3 regions of the Edwardsiella sp. EA181011 genome follow, and region 1 is predicted to be linked to each of the others. Evidence: predicted binding sites of a transcription regulator. Region 1 holds the regulator's gene; each other region holds the start of a gene.
The links. The regulator PurR, encoded in region 1, represses purine synthesis genes. The targets are predictions, from matches to a motif close to CANGCAAACGTTTGCNTG.
Positions count from the first base shown of each region.

Region 2: a site for PurR is predicted at 834-851, ahead of carA (glutamine-hydrolyzing carbamoyl-phosphate synthase small subunit). Genes of this name have one in related genera too.
Region 3: a site for PurR is predicted at 720-737, ahead of QY76_RS14050 (amino acid aminotransferase). Genes of this name have one in related genera too.

Region 1 is NZ_CP011364.1:2,661,796-2,663,998, forward strand. Features, by position in the region: gene sodB (superoxide dismutase [Fe]) at 1-313, shown strand, start outside; gene QY76_RS18770 (YnhF family membrane protein) at 376-465, opposite strand; gene purR (HTH-type transcriptional repressor PurR) at 820-1,845, shown strand; gene QY76_RS19330 (hypothetical protein) at 1,850-2,203, shown strand, end outside.
Region 2 is NZ_CP011364.1:3,919,305-3,921,507, reverse strand. Features, by position in the region: gene dapB (4-hydroxy-tetrahydrodipicolinate reductase) at 1-610, shown strand, start outside; gene carA (glutamine-hydrolyzing carbamoyl-phosphate synthase small subunit) at 1,076-2,203, shown strand, end outside.
Region 3 is NZ_CP011364.1:3,173,362-3,175,564, forward strand. Features, by position in the region: gene ompC (porin OmpC) at 1-552, shown strand, start outside; gene QY76_RS14050 (amino acid aminotransferase) at 800-1,993, shown strand; gene QY76_RS19745 (cysteine hydrolase family protein) at 2,084-2,203, opposite strand, start outside.

The DNA of each region.
Region 1 (2,203 bases):
ACGCGGCGCCCTGGCTGACGCCATCAACGCCGCCTTCGGCTCATTTGCCGCGTTCAAAGACGCGTTGACCAAGTCTGCCGTCGGCAACTTCGGCTCCGGCTGGACCTGGCTGGTGAAAAAGGCGGACGGCACCCTGGCCATCGTCAACACCGCTAACGCCGCGACCCCGCTGACCGGCGACGACAAGCCGCTGCTGACCGTGGACGTATGGGAGCACGCCTACTACATCGACTACCGTAACGCTCGCCCGGTGTACCTGGAAAACTTCTGGGCGCTGGTAAACTGGGAGTTCGTCGCCCAGAATCTGGCGTAACCGGCCGCAGAGATAAAAAAGGCGCTCACCGAGCGCCTTTTTTATTTATGCCACCCGCTGACTTAGTGCAGTGCGGCGATCAGGCTGGCCACGACGATCAGCGCCAGCGCCACCACCGTTGTTACCAGAGAATACTTCAGATCGTTTTCCATCCTGACACCTCATGTTTTACGTTCCGGATCAATTTTTACTGACTTGAAAGTTCGCACAAAACCCGTGTTAAATCATTTTTACATAAATCACATCTTAAAACACGCAGAAAATCTTATGATTACATCCTGCGCAAATCGCCAATTAGTGCTTCCCCTTTTGCCTGAGATCAGACAGAATTTGCGGTTTACTGCCGCGTGCCGACGCTATAATTCTAAACAAGAAATGGCAAACGTCACCCTATTGCGCAAACGCGCCGGCGCCGAGCCGCGCTGTCAGGCGTATTTTCCGATGCACGCAGGCAAACGATTAACAAAACGGCGACGCAGCGCGTACGCCCAGGAGTCATTTGTTTCATGGCAACGATTAAAGATGTGGCAAAGCGCGCAGGCGTATCGACCACCACGGTGTCTCACGTCATCAATAAAACCCGCTTTGTCGCCGACGAGACCAAAGCCGCCGTCTGGGAGGCCATTAAAGAACTACACTACTCCCCCAGCGCCGTTGCCCGCAGCCTGAAGGTCAACCACACCAAATCCATCGGCCTGCTGGCGACCTCCAGCGAGGCGCCGTACTTTGCCGAGGTCATCGAATCGGTAGAGAATAGCTGCTACAGCCAAGGCTATACCCTGATCCTGTGTAACTCCCACAATAATCTGGAGAAGCAGAAAGCCTACCTGGCCATGCTGGCGCAGAAACGCGTCGACGGCCTGCTGGTGATGTGCTCCGAATACCCGGAAAACCTGCTGGAGATCCTGGAGGACTACCGCCACATCCCGATGGTGGTCATGGACTGGGGAACCCGCCGCAGCGACTTTACCGACGCTATCCAGGACAACGCCTTCGAGGGAGGCTATCTGGCCGGCCGTTACCTGATCGAGCGTGGCCACCGCGACATTGGCGCCATCACCGGCCCGGTATCGCGCAACACCGGCGGCGGTCGACTGCGCGGCTTCCTCAAGGCGCTGCAGGAGGCCAATATCACGCCGCAGGAGTCATGGCTGGTCGAAGGCGACTTCGAGCCGGAGTCCGGCTATGCGGCGATGCAAAACATTCTGGCGCAGAAACAGCGTCCGACGGCGGTGTTTGTCGGCGGCGACATCATGGCGATGGGCGCCATTTGCGCAGCGGATGAGATGGGACTGCGCGTACCGCAGGATATCTCCGTCATCGGCTACGATAACGTGCGCAACGCCCGCTACTTTACCCCGGCGCTGACCACCATTCATCAGCCCAAGGAGCGCCTTGGCGCCATGGCGTTCGACATGCTGCTCGATCGCATTACCAGCAAGCGCGAGGACGCCCAAACCATCGAAGTACATCCTAAGCTGGTTGAGCGCCGCTCCGTGGCCGACGGACCGTTCATCGACTACCGCCGCTAAGCGCGTGTCTCGGCTAGTCCTGTTTCCCGCGCTGGTGCTGCTGTCCGGCGCGCTGCCGCTGGCGGCGATGGTCCCGGCAACCCTACTGCCGCTGACCGGACAGGATGCAGGACAGGCGCTGCAGCGACTGCTGCAGTGGCCCGCGCTCGGTCACAGCCTCGGTCTGTCGCTGTGGATAGCGCTGGGGGCCAGCGCCGGTGCCCTGCTGCTGGCGCTGGCGCTGGCCGGGTTCACCCTGCGGCGTCAGCGTCAGCATGCGCTGGCGCCGGCGCTGCTGTTGGCGGCCCCCCACATCGCCCTGGCCACCGGCCTGCTGATGCTGCTGGCGCCAACCGGCCTGCTGTGGCGCCTGATGGCG
Region 2 (2,203 bases), 1.3 Mb from region 1:
GCAGTTTGATGTTCTGATCGACTTTACCCGTCCCGAAGGAACGATGGCGCATTTGGCCTTTTGTCAGGCGCACGGTAAAGCGATGGTGATCGGGACTACCGGTTTCAGCGAGCAGGAAAAGGCGGTCATTGAGGCGGCTTCACAGCATGTCGCCATCGTGTTGGCCGCCAACTTCAGCGTGGGGGTGAACGTGATGCTGCGCCTGCTGGAAAAGGCGGCGCAGGTGATGGGGAGCTACTGCGATATTGAAATCCTTGAGGCGCATCATCGCCATAAAGTCGATGCGCCCTCGGGAACGGCGCTGGCGATGGGTGAGGCGATCGCTGGTGCGTTGGGCCGTAGCCTGGAAAGCTGTGCGGTCTATACTCGCCAGGGGCACACCGGGGAGCGGGTTCCTGGCAGCATCGGTTTCGCGACGCTGCGCGCCGGCGATATCGTGGGCGAGCATACCGCCATGTTCGCCGATGTCGGCGAGCGTCTGGAGATTACCCATAAGGCGTCTAGCCGTATGACATTTGCCAGCGGTGCCATGCGAGCGGCGCTGTGGCTCGGCGCACAGCAGCCAGGAATGTACGATATGTGTGATGTTTTGGCTCTGGATACCTTATAAAAGGCCTATTCTTCGACAGATATCATGGTTGCTATGTTGTTTAATGTGATGAAAATAATGATTTTTTCATCACATTTTTTATTTATGGTGAGAATTTACATCTAAATTTATCAGTATGGCGATTTTTGCTATTTACCTTTTATTTCACCCCGCTGCGCCGCCCGCATCTTGATTTTTTCAGTGAAAAAACGCATTATAGCGCCGTTGCCTTTGATATCTGTGTCCGGCAACCGTTTTCTCCTTCCCTAAAATTGGTGTTTTTAATCATTTGGCATTAAAAACACATTCAGATTTGTAAAAAACACAAAAAACTCTCCTTTCATCTGGACAATGGGCGGATGCGTCATTAGAATGCGCGCAATTTGTCAGAAATTCGCCGCAGTGGCAGTTTTTGCGATTGATTCACGATGCAATATCTGAATTAATATGCATATATTGTGACTGAGTATTCCTTTGGAGGGTGTTTTGATTAAGTCAGCGCTTTTAGTTCTGGAAGACGGAACCCAGTTTCACGGCAGGTCGATCGGAGCAGACGGATCGGCCGTGGGGGAAGTGGTCTTCAATACCTCGATGACCGGCTACCAAGAAATTCTCACCGACCCCTCCTATTCCCGTCAGATCGTCACGCTTACCTATCCCCATATTGGCAATGTCGGCACCAACGCCGCCGATGAAGAATCCTCCGCCGTGCATGCTCAGGGGCTGATCGTGCGCGATCTGCCGCCGATCGCCAGCAACTTCCGCAGTCAAGAGACGCTGCCGGACTATCTGCGTCGTCACCGCGTGGTCGCCATCGCCGATATTGATACCCGTAAGCTGACCCGCCTGCTGCGTGAGAAGGGGGCGATGAACGGTTGCATCATCACCGCGGAGAGCGGGAGTGAGCCGGATGCGGCGCTGGCGCTGGAGAAGGCGCGCGCGTTCCCCGGCCTGAAAGGGATGGATCTGGCCAAAGAAGTGACGACCCAGGAGCCCTATGAGTGGCGCCAGGGTAGCTGGACGCTGAAGGATGGGCTGCCGGCGCCCTGTGAGGATGCGGCGTTGCCCTACCACGTGGTGGCCTATGACTTCGGGGTGAAGCGCAATATCCTGCGGATGCTGGTGGATCGCGGTTGCCGCCTGACGGTGGTGCCGGCTCAGACGCCCGCGCAGGATGTGCTGGCGCTGAATCCGGACGGTATTTTCCTGTCCAACGGCCCCGGTGATCCGGCCCCCTGTGACTATGCCATCGAGGCTATCGCGACCTTCCTGCACGGCGAGATCCCGCTGTTTGGTATCTGCCTAGGGCACCAGCTGCTGGCGCTGGCCAGCGGCGCACAGACGGTAAAAATGAAGTTTGGCCACCACGGCGGCAACCATCCGGTGAAGGATTTGGATCATGACCGTGTGATGATCACCGCGCAAAACCACGGTTTTGCCGTTGATGAAGCGACCTTGCCGCCGACGCTGCGGGCGACCCATAAGTCGCTGTTCGACGGCTCGCTGCAGGGCATTCACCGCACCGATCGCCCGGCGTTCAGTTTCCAGGGACACCCGGAGGCCAGCCCAGGGCCGCACGATGCCGCCCCGCTGTTCGACCATTTTATGATGCTG
Region 3 (2,203 bases), 510 kb from region 1:
AACGGCGACGGCTTCGGTATGTCTGCCTCCTACGACCTGGGCTGGGGCGTGAGCGCTGCGGCGGCTTACTCTACCTCTAACCGTACCCTGTCTCAGAAGCATGGCCTCGCCGTTGGCGACATCGCTGAAGGCAACAAGGCTCAGGCATGGACCACCGGTCTGAAGTACGACGCCAACAACGTCTACATTGCCGCCATGTACGCCGAAACCCTGAACATGACTCCGTTCGGTAAATCTACCAGCGTTGACGGCGGTGGCATCGCTAACAAGACCCAAAACTTCGAAGCCGTGGCTCAGTACCAGTTCGACTTCGGCCTGCGTCCGTCCATCGCCTACCTGCAGTCTAAGGGCAAGCAGCTGGGTCTGGACTCTAACCTGAATAAAGATCTGGTTAAATACGTTGACCTGGGCGCGTCCTACTACTTCAACAAGAACATGTCCACCTACGTTGATTACAAAATCAACCTGCTGGACGGTAACGACGACTTCTACAAAGCTAACGGCATCACCACTGACAACGTGGTTGGCGTAGGCCTGATTTACCAGTTCTAATCCCGCGCGGCCACCGGTCGCCATGGATATCCTATCAGGCAGGGCTCAGGCCCTGCTTTTTTATGGTTTTTTGCGCGCCGCCGGCGCTCGGTGCCGTGCTGCTTGCGTTTGTTTTTGCAGTATTTATTCCGTATTCCCCACCCTGCGCGCCACTTTATCGTCTTTTTCAGCCAAACGGTTGGCAAGGGTTTTCCATAGCGGTAATCTGTCCCTTCACTGGCTTAACTGGACACATGGAAGCTCTCGCATGTTTGAAAACATCCCTGCTGCACCCGCCGATCCAATCCTGGGGCTGGCCGACCTGTTTCGCGCCGATGCGCGCCCGCATAAAATCAACCTGGGCATCGGCGTCTATAAAGACGAAAGCGGTAATACGCCGGTGCTGACCAGCGTTAAAAAGGCCGAGCAGTATCTGCTGGAGCATGAGACCAGCAAGAACTACCTGAGCATCGACGGGATCGCCGCCTTCGGCCAGCGGACCCTGGCACTGCTGCTGGGCAGCGACAGCCCGATTATCAGCGCCGGGAGGGCGCTCGCAGCGCAGACGCCCGGTGGCACCGGAGCGCTGCGCGTCGCCGCCGACTTCCTGGCCAGTAAAACCAGCGCCAAACGTATCTGGGTGAGCAACCCCAGCTGGCCGAACCACCGCAGCGTTTTCAGCGCCGCCGGGCTGGAGGTGTGCGAATACGCCTACTATGACGCCGATAACCACTGTCTGGACTTTGCCGCGCTGCAGGAGAGCCTCTCCCAGGCACAGCCCGGCGACGTGGTGCTGTTCCACGGCTGTTGCCATAACCCGACGGGGATTGACCCAACCGCGGCGCAGTGGGAGGCCCTGGCGGAGATGTCCCGCAGCAATGGCTGGCTGCCGCTGTTCGACTTCGCCTATCAGGGCTTTGCCCACGGGCTGGAAGAGGACGCGCAGGGGCTGCGCCTCTTTGCGGCCCGCCACGACGAGCTGATCGTCTGCAGCTCCTACTCCAAGAACTTTGGCCTGTACAACGAGCGCGTCGGCGCCTGTACCCTGATCGCCGCCGATAGCGGCAGCGCCGCCAACGCCTTCAGCCAGATCAAGGCGGTGATCCGTGCCAACTACTCCAACCCGCCGGCCCACGGCGGCGCGATCGTCGCCACCATTCTGGGCAACGATGCGCTGCGCGCCATCTGGGAGCAGGAGCTGACCGATATGCGCCAGCGCATCCAACGGATGCGCCAGCTGTTCGTGAATACCCTGCAGGAGAAAGGCGCCGATCGTGACTTCAGCTTTATCATCCACCAAAACGGCATGTTCTCCTTCAGCGGGCTGACCAAAGAGCAGGTAGGCCGTCTGCGCGACGAGTTCGGCGTCTACGCCGTCAGCTCTGGGCGCATCAACGTGGCGGGGATGACGCCGGACAATATGGCGCCGCTGTGCGAAGCCATCGCCGCCGTACTGAAATAACCGTGGGATAGCGCATACGGCGGGCCACCCTTCTCCGGGGGCCCGCCGTTTTTTATATCCCTGAGGGTTGCCTATGCGCGCCGTGCGTCATTAGCTCAGGGCGGCCATGCGCTTGAGGGTTTCCGCCGTCGTCCACAGATCGTTGGCGATGAAGCGGTAGTTGATCAGCGCCGCCTGATAACCGTCCCCCTCCGGCGCGCGTGGCCCGGC